Regions from separate parts of the Megasphaera intestinihominis genome, predicted to be linked through region 3. Evidence: riboswitches for the same ligand, from Rfam matches in the RefSeq annotation. Region 3 holds a riboswitch; each other region holds the start of a gene.
What was found. Region 3 has a riboswitch for ZMP and ZTP ahead of WMO23_RS01295 (L-lactate MFS transporter). Riboswitches for the same ligand answer to the same signal wherever they lie in the genome.
Positions count from the first base shown of each region.

Region 1 (4,173 bases), on a different contig from region 3:
GATGAGCAGGCCGGGAATCCCGGCAATAATAGAAAGTATATTAAAATCGAACATAGAATTCTCCTTTCGTTAATATTTCTATTATACGGTATCTAGGAGAAGATAACAAGATGTGGCTAGGGGCTAGGGATTAGGGGCTAGGGGCTAGGGGTCAGGGGTTAGCCGCTGACTGCTGAGTGCTAAAAAAGGCGCTGTCTTCATGCGACAGCGCCTTTTTTCACCGCTTCCGGTATTCATATTCTACGTTTTGTTCGACGATGGCCGCTTTTTCTTCGATTTCGCGGATTTCGTTGATCATCTTCGTCACGAAGGTTTCATCCTTGATGGATTTCAGGTTGATGCGGACGCTGTAAAAAGCCGAGCGCATGGCTGCCCTGGCGTTCATGGTGGCAATGACGCCGTCCGTGATGACCCAGGCGTTGCCGTAGCGGACGACTTGTTCCGCCAGCTGGAGGAGGACGAAGATGTCCTTGCCCAGTTCAAAGGGCGACAGGGCCGCATCCTTGAAGGCCTGCTGGACCTTGGCCGCCCGGTCCGGCGTATCCTTGGGCAGGCGGACGGCGCGGATGACGCCATCGAAGGCCGCCGCGTCTTCAGCGATGCCGTCGAGGTAACGCTGGCGAAGGCCGTGAGCCTTATCGCGGATGGATACCATGAGTTTCTCGATTTCATCGTAGCCCTTCTTGCCGATGGTCAGGTTGGCGACCATCTCTACGAGCGCTGCTGCCGAAGCAGCGGTCATAGCGGCGATGCCGCCGCCGCCGGGAACGGGTTCCTTGGAAGCCGTGACTTCCAGGAGCCCGTCGAGGGGCATGGATTGGAATTGTGCAAAATCCATCTTAGAACAATCCCGTAATGATGCCATTTTCGTCGATGTCCATGCGGTTGGCAGCCGGTACTTTCGGCAGGCCCGGCATGGTCATGATATTGCTCGTCTGGCAGACGATGAAGCCCGCACCGGTGCAGACGCGGACGTCTTTGACCGTGACTTTGAAGCCCTTCGGTGCCCCCAGGAGCGCCGGGTTATCGGACAGGGAATACTGCGTCTTGGCCACGCAAATCGGCATTTTATCGAGGCCAAAGGCTTCCAGTTCCTTGATCTGTTTCTGAGCGTTGCCTTCAAAGAGGACGCCGTCGCCGCCGTAGACTTTCTTGACGATAGTTTCCAGTTTTTCAGGAATCGAAGCGTTGACGTCGTAGAGCGGTTTGTACGGGGTCTTCGGCTGCTGCAGCAGTTTCAGGACTTTTTCGCCCATTTCGACGCCGCCTTTGCCGCCTTCGGCCCAGCAGTTGTTGAGGGCGACTTCGACGCCGTAATCTTCGCAGAGTTTCCGCAGCGTAGCGATTTCTTCATCTGTATCGCTGATGAATTTATTGATGCCTACGACGACGGGGACGTCGAAGAGGCGCATATTTTCGATGTGTTTGGCCAGGTTGGCAAAGCCCTTCTTCAAGGCTTCGACATTTTCTTCCTGCAAGTTCTTCTTGTCGACGCCGCCGTGCATCTTCAGGGCACGGACGGTCGCGACGATGACGACAGCATCGGGTTTGATGCCGGCGAAACGGCATTTGATGTCCATGAATTTTTCAGCACCCAGGTCGGCACCGAAACCAGCTTCCGTAACGGCGATATCGCCCATCTTCATAGCCAGTTTGGTTGCGACGACAGAGTTGCAGCCGTGGGCGATGTTAGCGAAGGGACCGCCGTGGACCAAGGCCGGCGTATGTTCGATGGTCTGGACCAAATTCGGCTTGATGGCATCTTTCATGAGGATGGCCATGGCGCCTTCGACGCCGAGCTGACGGGCTTTGACCAGATTGCCGTCCAGGTCATAGGCCACGGTGATGTCGCCCATGCGCTTCTTGAGGTCCATGAGGTCGCTGGCCAGGCAGAGGGCTGCCATGATTTCCGAAGCGACAGTGATCATGAAATGGTCTTCCCGCGGGAAACCGCAGACTTTGCCGCCCATGCCGACGACGACGTTGCGCAAAGCCCGGTCGTTCATATCCATGACGCGTTTCCAGATGATGCGGCGCACATCGATGCGCAGGGCGTTGCCCTGGTGGACGTGGTTGTCGATGGCTGCGGCCAAGAGGTTATTGGCTGCCGTAATGGCGTGCATGTCACCGGTGAAGTGCAGGTTGATGTCTTCCATGGGCAGGACCTGGGAATAGCCGCCGCCAGCAGCACCGCCTTTGATGCCGAAGACCGGCCCCAGGGACGGTTCGCGCAGGGCGACGACAGCCTTATGGCCCATGTAGTTCAGTGCCTGGGCCAGGCCGATAGTGGTCAAGGTCTTACCTTCGCCAGCCGGTGTCGGCGTGATGGCCGTGACCAGGACCAGTTTCCCGTCTTCATTCTTCGACAGGCGCTTGATGGCGTCAAAAGAAATCTTTGCTTTATATTTTCCGTAGAGTTCCAAGTCATCATCGGTGAGGCCGACTTGTTTTGCAATGGCCGTAATCGGTTCCAATTTCGTCTGCTGTGCAATTTCGATATCGCTCAATACCTTTGCCATAGTAGTTGTCACTCCTGTTCTTTTCTTTGCATAAAAAAAGCCGCTCCGCTGGAAGGTTGCCCAGACGGTCGGCTTCAAGAAATCATGCTCCCCGTGGTAACTCCACTTCCGTCAGTCACATGATTATGGCTTCATTATACAAAAAAAGAACCCTCTGGTCAAGGGTTCTTTTTCAGGACATCTTACTGGATCACGCTGGTATCGAGGTGTTCAAAGCCCGTGAGCAGGCCTTTCACCTGATTGGCGATCTGCTGACAGCCGCCTTTTTCCCTGCTTTCGATGTTCAGCGGCATGTTCGGGTCGTGGAGGGACATGCGCAGCAGGGCCCAGCCGTTAGGGAATACGAGACGCACGCCTTCATAGGACGGCTTGGCGATGGCGATGCCCGCTTGAGCGGCCCGTTCTTCAAACTGTTTAAGTACGTCAGCGCCGTAGGCCTGGACGTCGTCTGTGCCGGTGATTTTCAGGCGGAATTCGACGCCTTCCGCAGGATGGCCCAATTTGGCAATGAGGTCGCCGAGCTGTTTGCCTTCCTTCTTGGCTTTCGTCGCAGCGATGAGCAGTTTGACGGCCAGGTACGCGCCGTCGTCGAGGTAGTAGTTTTCACTCAGCGCGCCGTGCCCGGATGTTTCGATGGCCAGCGGCGAAACGGTGCCGGCCTTGTTGAGGCGGATACATTCGTCGATGACATTCTTATAGCCCCGCATATAGCGGTGATGGACCAGATGGAGTTCATCTTGGAGGAACGTCGTCAATTCGTCGGATGTGACCGAGTCGGTGACGATAGTGCTGCCGGGATAATCAGGCGCCAAGATGGCGGCCATCATGGCGATGAGGGCGTTGCGGTTGATTTCTTCCCCATCGGGCAGGACGGCGCTCATGCGGTCCACGTCGGTGTCGAAAATGAGGCCCAAGTCGGCTTTGTTGTCGAGGACGGCCTTGCGGATAGAGGCCATGGCATCGGCATTTTCCGGGTTGGGGATATGGTTGGGGAACATGCCATCCGGTTCGAGGAACTGGCTGCCCGTCGTATCGGCGCCGAGTTCCGCCAGGACCTTAGTGGCAAAGAAACCGCCGCTGCCGTTGCCGGCGTCGATGACGATGTGCATCCCTTCCAGAGGACGGTCGTACATGCCGGAACAGAGGCCGGCACAGATCTTACGGCGCAGGTGCAGGGCGTAGAGGTCGATCAGATCCAGCGAGGCAATGGCTGCCGATGATACGGCCATGGCCGACAGGCCCGAAGCCAGGGTCAGGACTTCTTTGACTTCGCTCTTTTCCAGGCCGCCGTCGACGGTAAAGAATTTCAGGCCATTGCGGTTATAGGGCAAATGGCTGGCCGTAATCATGATGGAGCCATCCATGTGGGTATCTTCAAAAATAATGGACATGAACATGGCCGGCGTCGAAGCCAGGCCGCAGTCCGTGACGTGGACGCCCTGACCGAGGAGGCCGCCGAATACGGCTTCTTTCATCATGCCCGCCGACACGCGGGAATCGTGTCCGACGGCAATGCGCAGGTCACTCGTCTGTTTATTCAGCTTCTTGGCTAAAAACTTGGCAAATCCAGCGGCAATGCGGTTGACCGCTTCCGGGACCAAGGTGACGTCTTCACCGGGAACGCCGGCGATGGCGACGCCGCGGACGTCACTGC
Region 1 covers NZ_JBBMEU010000024.1:1,408-5,580, forward strand. The annotation lists gene WMO23_RS05260 (site-2 protease family protein) at 1-54, opposite strand, end outside; gene WMO23_RS05265 (cyclodeaminase/cyclohydrolase family protein) at 218-838, opposite strand; gene WMO23_RS05270 (formate--tetrahydrofolate ligase) at 840-2,519, opposite strand; ZMP/ZTP riboswitch at 2,571-2,648, opposite strand; gene WMO23_RS05275 (phosphohexomutase domain-containing protein) at 2,702-4,173, opposite strand, start outside.
Region 1: linked by a shared signal. The riboswitch ahead of WMO23_RS05270 (formate--tetrahydrofolate ligase) and the one ahead of WMO23_RS01295 (L-lactate MFS transporter) in region 3 are both predicted to bind ZMP and ZTP.

Region 2 (4,173 bases), on a different contig from region 3:
GCGTTTTTTCCGGCGTATACTTGGACAGGACGTTCTTTTTCAAGTCCTCCCAGCCGAGGACGTTCCGGTCCAGGAAGGCTTCGTCAGCCAGGCCGTCACGGTCGAGGACATGCATCATGCCCAGGGCCAGGGCTCCATCCGTACCGGGGCGGACGGCGATGAAGTGGTCGGCCAGGTCGGCCGTCTTGTTGCGATAGGCATCGATACACCAGACGACGGCCCCTTTGGCCCGGGCCGCTTCGACGTCGTGGTGGAAGTGGATATTCGTGGCCAGCATATGGATGCTCCAGAGGAAGATGCAGTCGCTGTCCTGGGCTGCCTGCGGCGCCGTCGGCATGGTATTGCCCATGACGTCCTTGAAGCCCCGCCCTTTGGCCGGAGCGCAGATGGTCCGGTCCAGTTCCGAAGCACCCAAACGATAGAACAGGCCGTGCAGGGCGTCGTGCTGGACGATGCCCATGGTACCGGCATAAGAATAGGGCAGGATGGCTTCGGCACCGGCTTCGGCGATGATGGCCTTCCAGGTCCCGGCTATTTCTGCCAGGGCCTGGTCCCAGGAAATGGGCGCGAACTGGCCGCTTCCCTTGGGGCCAATCCGCTTCAGCGGCGTCGTCAGGCGGCGCGGCGAATGGACGGTCCGCTCATAATGGGCCATCTTCGGGCACAACGTCCCGCGCGTAAAGGGATGGGACTTGTCGCCGGCAACGGATACGACGCGGCCGCCGTCGACCGTCACGACGAGCCCGCAGGCATCGGGGCAGTCATACGGACAGACAGATGTACAGGTTTTCATGGTATCACCTCTTGTTTCGTGGAAAAAAGGAGCTGTCGCATCGCGACAGCTCCTTTTAAGCAGTTAGCAGTTAGGGGTTAGCAGTTAGCAGATGGCATAACCCTTCGTGCGACAGCGCCTTTTCTTGTAGGGGCGCCACGTGGGGCGCCCGCTCTGGGATAGGTACGATTTCCCGACCCGTTTGCTAGAAGAATCATCCAAATTCCTAACAGGTCTCCCACGTGGCCCCTACAAACTATAGAGCATAGGAACCCCGCGAGCGGTCCTTCTTCTTCCCAGGGGAAGCCTTAATGATGGAACAGGCGCAGGCCGGTCATGGCCATGGCGATGTTGTATTTATCGCACGTTTCGATGACATTGTCGTCGCGGATGGAGCCGCCGGCCTGGGCGATGTAGTCGACGCCGCTGCGATGGGCCCGTTCAATGTTGTCGCCAAAGGGGAAGAAGGCATCGCTGCCCAGGGCTACGCCGTGGAGCTGGGCGATCCAGGCTTTCTTTTCTTCCCGTGTGAGCGGTTCCGGTTTTTCCGTGAACAAGTCCTGCCAGATGCCGTCGGCCAGGACGTCTTCGTAGTCATCGGAGATGTAGACGTCGATAGCGTTGTCGCGGTTCGGACGGCGGACATCGTCGCGGAAAGGCAGGTTCAGGACTTTCGGGTTCTGGCGGAGCCACCAGATATCGGCCTTGTTGCCAGCCAGGCGCGTGCAGTGGACGCGGGACTGCTGGCCAGCGCCGACGCCGATGGTCATGCCGTCTTTGACGTAGCAGACCGAATTGGACTGGGTATATTTCAAAGTGATGAGGGCGATCATCAAATCGCGCTGAGCTGCTGCCGGGATATTCTTGTTCTTCGTCGGGACATTTTTGAAGAGGTCCGTCGTAATCTTGGCTTCATTGCGTTCCTGTTCAAAAGTGACGCCATAGACTTCCTTCGATTCGACGAGGCGCGGCTTGTAGTCCGGGTTTATCTGGAGGACGCAGTAATTCCCCTTCTTCTTGGTCTTCAAAATAGCCAAGGCTTCGTCGCTGTAGCCCGGAGCGATGACGCCGTCCGAGACTTCCCGCTTGAGGAGCGTTGCCGTTTCGACATCGCAGACGTCGGACAGAGCGACGAAATCGCCGTACGAGCTCATGCGGTCAGCACCGCGGGCGCAGGCATAGGCCGAAGCCAGGGGGGACAATTTCAAATCGTCGACCCAGTATATCTTTTTCAGGGTATCACTCATGTCCGTAGCGACGGCGGCCCCAGCCGGGCTGACGTGCTTGAAGGAAGCCGCTGCCGGAAGGCCTGTCGCTTCTTTCAATTCTTTGACCAGCTGATAGCTGTTGAAGGCGTCGAGCAAATTAATATAACCGGGACGGCCGTTGAGGACCGTAAAGGGCAGGTCGCTGCCATCTTTCATATAAACCCGGGCCGACGACTGGTTGGGATTGCAGCCGTATTTTAATTGCAGTTCTTTCATGGTGATTCCTCCTGAATAGTTAAGCAAAAATAAAAAATACCGACACTTCTGGAACGTTTCGCCCAGACGGTCGGCTCGTACGAATCATGCTCCCCGTGGTAACTCCACTTCCGTCAGTCACATGTTTCAGATTTATTATACCGTCCGCAGACGGGAGATGTCAAGAAAAAGGACCGCCCTTCGGACGGTCCCTTTTTCTGTAGGGGCGCCACGTGGGGCGTCCGCTCCAGGATGATGTGATTTCCATTTCCCATTCGGTTTACTGGGAGAAACATCCAAATTCCGAACGGGGCGCCCACGTGCGCCCCCTACAGTGCCACTATCCACTAACCCGCCTGTTGTTCAAAGATGTCCTGGGCCAGGCCCATGGGTTCATCGCGGAAGAGGCGTTCATCCATGGTCTTCAGATTTTCGGCGATGTGCGGTACGAATTCCATCTGGTCGAGGATGTCCTTTTGCAGATCCACGCCCGGTGCGATTTCCGTGAGGACTAAGCCCTTATCGGTGAGGACGAAGACACAGCGTTCGGTGATGAACATGACCTGCTGGTTGTGTTTATGGGCATATTCAGCACTGAAGGTAATCTGGCCGACCTTATCGATGAATTTCTGGACAGCCCCTTCATGGGTGATGACCAGTTTGCCGTCCCGGATTTCTTCGCGCAGGCCCTTGGCCGTAAAGGTGCCGCAGAAGACGACTTTATGCGTATTCTGGGTGATGTTGATGAAGCCGCCGCAGCCGGCGATGCGGTCTTTGAACTTGCTGACGTTGACGTCGCCTTTGGCGTTACATTCTGCCATGCCCAGGAAAGCCATATCCAAGCCACCGCCATCGTAAAAGTCGAACTGATACGGATGGTCGACGATGGCATCGGCGTTGGCCGAACCGCCAAAGTCCGCGCCGCTGGCCGGTACGCCGCCGATAGGCCCGGCTTCGACGGTCAGGGTCAGCTGGTCGCCGATACCTTCTTCGTTAGCTACGCTGGAAACACCTTCAGGAATCCCGATGCCCAGGTTGACGACGGCGTTGGGAACGAGTTCCATCGCAGCCCGACGGGCGATAACCTTGCGGGCATTGAGTTCCATCGGCGGAATCTGGGACAAAGGCATACGCATTTCACCGGTATAAGCCGGGTTCTGGACCTGACGGACCTTGGACAAGACGATGTAGTCGACGTCGATGCCCGGCAGGACGACGTGTTTCGGCGGAATCGTCCGGTTTTCGGCCAGCGTTTCGACCTGGACGATGACCATGCCGCCACTGGCTTTGGCTGCCAGGGCCATGGGCAGGAGTTCCATGCGGACTTCTTCATTATCCGTCGATACGTTGCCATTCAAGTCGGCGCAGGTCCCGTGGACGATAGCGACGTCGATGGGGAACGGTTTGTACCAGAGATATTCTTCGCCGTCCAGTTCCTTGACTTCTACCAGGTCTTCCTTAGTGATGCTGTTCAATTTCCCGCCTTCGATGCGGGGGTCGACGAAGGTATTGAGGCCGACACGGGTAAACAGGCCCGGTTTGCGGCCGGCAATGCTGCGGAACCACTGGGCCATCGTGCCCTGCGGCAGGTTGTAGCCTTCGACCTTATTGTCCATGACCAGTTTCCCCAGTTTGGGAGCCAGGTTGTAATGACCGGCAATAACCCGTTTCAGCATGCCTTCGTGGGCGAAATGGCTGGCACCCTTGCTCACACCGTCACCGATGCCGGCCGTATGGACCAGTGTCAGCTGCTGCGGATATCCGGTCTTGGTAAAGCGGTCTTCCAGGGCCTGCAATACTTCTTCCGGCAATGCACACTGTGCAAAACCACAAACGGCGATAGTCGAACGATCTTTAATAAGCGATGCTGCATTTTCTGCTGTAATCAGTTTTGCCATGATGACTTCCTCCTTATAGATTTCCTTACTTGTCTTCGAT
Region 2 covers NZ_JBBMEU010000013.1:21,946-26,118, reverse strand. The annotation lists gene WMO23_RS03465 (molybdopterin-containing oxidoreductase family protein) at 1-793, opposite strand, end outside; gene WMO23_RS03460 (phosphoribosylaminoimidazolecarboxamide formyltransferase) at 1,081-2,256, opposite strand; ZMP/ZTP riboswitch at 2,310-2,387, opposite strand; gene WMO23_RS03455 (acyl CoA:acetate/3-ketoacid CoA transferase) at 2,583-4,133, opposite strand.
Region 2: linked by a shared signal. The riboswitch ahead of WMO23_RS03460 (phosphoribosylaminoimidazolecarboxamide formyltransferase) and the one ahead of WMO23_RS01295 (L-lactate MFS transporter) in region 3 are both predicted to bind ZMP and ZTP.

Region 3 (4,173 bases):
TTTCCGTCACGCCGTCCAAGGCCAATCTGGAAAAATTGGAACGCCTGGGCACGGCACCCATCCACACGGCCATCACGGCCTACGACCTCCTGCGCCGCAACGATGTCGACTACGAGGCCCTGCGGACGGTCTTCGACCTGCCGGAACTGGCTGCCGACGTGGAAGAAGAAATCGAAATCATGATCAAGTACGAAGGCTATATCAGCCGCCAGATGGAACAAGTCGAAAAGATGAACCGCCTGGAACAGAAGAAGATGCCCGCCGATATCGTCTATGCCGATATCGACACCCTGTCGGCCGAAGCCAGGCAGAAACTCGATGAAATCCGGCCCTTGTCCTTAGGCCAGGCCAGCCGTATTTCCGGTGTGTCCCCGGCGGATATCACGGCCTTGCTCATCGTACTGGAACAGCACAGCCGGGAGGAAAAAAATCATGTTTCGCAGTGAATTAGAACAGGCCCTGAAGGCCATGGGCCTTACCGTGACAGACGGGCAGCTTTCCCAGTTCTGCGCTTTTAATGAAAGACTGGTGGAAACGAATAAAGTCATGAACCTGACGGCCATTACCGACCCGAAAGGCGTCGCCATCAAGCACATGGCCGACAGCCTGTCCTGTTATGACCCGGCTTATTTCAAAGAAGGCGCTCGTGTCCTCGATTTGGGGACTGGCGCCGGATTCCCCGGCCTGCCCCTGCTCATCTACCGGCCGGACTTGAACGTGACGTTCTTCGATTCCCTGCAAAAGCGCCTGACCTTCCTGGAAAACACGGTCAGCGATATAGGACTGACGGCGTCGTTCCTCCACGGCCGGGCCGAAGAAATGGCCCATAAGCCGGAATACCGCAGCGCTTTCGATATCGTCACCAGCCGGGCCGTCGCCCGCCTGAACATATTGGCCGAATGGGCCCTGCCTTACGTGAAGACCGGAGGCTATTTCATTTCCCTCAAAGGGGCCCAGTATGAAGACGAACTGGCAGAAGGCGAAAAAGCCCTGCAGATCCTGGGCGGCAAAGTCGCCGAAGTCCGGCCTGTCCACCTGCCGGGACTCGATGACGTCCGCGCCGTCCTTTACATCGAGAAAGTGAAGGAAAGCCCCAAAAAGTATCCCCGCAAGCCCAAGATGGCTGCGAAAAATCCCTTATAGAGAAAGAAGTGTATGCTATGTCTTTGAAAAGAATCTTCTGTCTGGCTGCAGCCGCCTGCCTGACCGTGTCGGCCGCCGTCTTTGCCGATACGCCGCAGCCGCCTGAAATCAGCGCTCATGCCGCCTATGTCATGGATGCCGATACGGGTGACACGCTCTATGCGAAAAATGCCGACGACCGGGCCTATCCGGGCAGTACGACGAAAATCATGACCGGTATCCTCGGCGTCGAATTGGGCAAGGCCCAGGGCAAAATGGACCAGCCCCTCAATATCACCAATGACGTCTACAACATCGAAAGCGATGCGTCTGTTCTGGGCATCGATCCTGGCGACCAGATTACCCTGCGCCATGCCCTGACCGGCATGATGACCGTATCCGGCTGTGATGCAGCCGTTGCCGTAGCCGAAACGGTTACGCCGACCCAGGCCGATTTCGTCGCCAAGATGAATGAAAAAGCAGCCGCCCTGGGCTGCACGAATACCCATTTCGCCAATCCCCATGGCCTGCCGGACAGCGATCACTATTCGACGGCCCGCGATATGGCGACGATTGCCGCTTATGGCATGAAAATGCCGGAATTCCGCGACATGGTCAGCCACAGTGAATACGACATGCCCTATATCAACGGCGGGTCCAAGCACTGCACGACGACGAACTATTTCCTGACCAGCGGCTTCCCAGGTGCCAACGGCATCAAGACCGGTACGACCAATGCCGGCGGTCCCTGCCTGGTCGCTTCGGCTACCCAGGATGGCCGGACGGTCATTGCTTCCATCATGAACTCGGACGACCGCTTCGGCGATGCCCAGAAATTGATGGCCTATGGTTTTTCCGTCCTGAAACCGGTCGAACCGGCAGAAAACGTCTATATCCTGCGTCAGGCACCGGCAGGCCAGACCTTGTCGGATATCAAGGAAAAACAGGCCCAGGCTGCTGAACTGGCATCGCAGCAGAAGCAGGAAGCAGCTACGGCTGCCGCTTCCACGGCTGCGGCCAAAGCGCCTGTCAAGACAGCTACAAAGGTAAAGACCGCAACGGAAACAGCTGCTAAAACGGCAGCCAAGACGACTGCGAAAACCGCTGCCAAAGCTGATACGGTGAAGACCAGTAAGCCGGCTGTTTCCAGCCAGCCTTACGTTCCCTTCTCGCCGGCTGCCTAAAAATGGATATTGACAATCTCCATCCATATTCGTATAATAAGCACATCAGCAGATTCGTACAGGACTGACGGAATCGAGTGGAGTAACCACGTGAACTGTACGGAGCTTTTCATGCCGACCGTCTGGGCAAGAGTATGCTACATATTCTTGAGCCAGGCGGCCGGTATTTTTTTTCGCCAGCCTGGCTCCTCACAAGGAGTGTTGTCTAAATGAAACGAAATCGCTGGCTCATCGCCCTGTCTGCCATGGGGCTCCACCTCTGTATCGGCAGTGTCTACGCCTGGAGCGTCCTCACCAAGCCCATCATGGAATCTATGGGATTCACCCTCAAGGAAACGACGTGGACCTTTTCCCTGGCCATCCTCTTTCTCGGCCTGTCGGCCGGCTTTTTGGGCAGTTTCGTCCAGAAAATCGGCCCCCGTAAGTCCGGCCTCTTATCCATGACCTGTTTCGTCACGGCCATGTTCGGCACGGCAGCGGCTCTCTATGCCCACAGCCTGCCCATGCTCTACGCTTTTTACGGCGTCATCGGCGGCGTCGGCCTGGGGACGGGCTATATCACGCCCGTATCGACACTGGTCAAATGGTTCCCGGAAAGTCGGGGCTTCGCTACGGGCCTGGCTATCATGGGCTTCGGCTTTGCCAGCCTCATCGCCGGTCCGGCCATGCAGCTGCTGGTCCAGCATTTTGGCTTAGTCGCTAACTTCATCATCCTCGGCTGCGTCTATATGGTCGTCATGACGGCTTCGTCGCTCTACCTGGCTCCGCCGGCAGCCGGAGACGTTCCGGCCAAGGCCGAAAAAGAATCTTCCGTCGAATACGCCGACGCCCAGCCGCAGTTCACCGTCCGCCGGGCCATGAAGACCTGGCAGTTCTACGCCATCTGGTGGCTCTTCTTCACCAACATCACCTGCGGTATCGCCCTGCTGTCCGTCGCTTCGCCCATGGCACAGGATGTCGTCGGCATGTCGCCTATGGCAGCGGCTTCCATGGTCGGCTTCATCGGCCTCATGAACGGCGCCGGCCGCATTGCCTGGGCGACCATATCCGACTACATCGGCCGCTCGGCTACGTATGTCCTCTTCTTTATCATTGAAATCCTGGCCTTCTGGCAGCTGGCTGGCGTTACGGGCGCCTTCAGTTTCCAGGTCCTGGTCCTGCTCATCATTTCCTGCTATGGCGGCGGCTTCTCGTGCATGCCGGCCTACCTCAGCGACCTCTTCGGTACGAAATACCTCAGTGCCATCCACGGCCGCATCCTCACGGCCTGGGGCGCTGCCGGCGTTGCCGGCCCCCTGGTCCTGTCGCTCATCAAAGAAAATACCAATAGTTATGCCGTCACCTTGTACTTCTTCGTCGGCGCCTTCACCGTCGCCCTGGCCCTGATGCTCTTCCTCAAATACCGCACCCGCCACGGCATCGCCCGCGTCGCAGAAGCACGGGGATGATCGTTCATCGTAGGCCGTAGGTCGTTCGGGCGCCCCACGGGTCGCCCCTACAACGAAAAAAGCTGTCGCTCATGCGGCAGCTTTTTTTCGATGAACGACGAACGATGAACGATGAACGAATCGCAGTCAGGCGACAAATAATCCAAGGCCTGTGGCCTCGTGCGTAAGGGACGCTCTTTAACCTCTCAGACCGCCTTCAGCGGCCAGCTCCCCTATAAAGGGGAGCCTTGGGCGTCCCGTTGTGAACAATGGAAGATATACTTAACTGATATATGTGGCATGGTTTTGCGACCTGCGACCGACGGCCTGCGTTCTCTTGGACTCAGATGCCGCTGTGCGGCGACAGACTCAAACTGACAACGACGCTTCGGGAAGCCCTCCGCGCGTAGCGGGCCGCCTTTACAGGCCGGCCCCTACGG
Region 3 covers NZ_JBBMEU010000004.1:9,411-13,583, reverse strand. The annotation lists gene mnmG (tRNA uridine-5-carboxymethylaminomethyl(34) synthesis enzyme MnmG) at 1-446, shown strand, start outside; gene rsmG (16S rRNA (guanine(527)-N(7))-methyltransferase RsmG) at 433-1,143, shown strand; gene WMO23_RS01300 (D-alanyl-D-alanine carboxypeptidase family protein) at 1,161-2,306, shown strand; ZMP/ZTP riboswitch at 2,357-2,441, shown strand; gene WMO23_RS01295 (L-lactate MFS transporter) at 2,516-3,754, shown strand.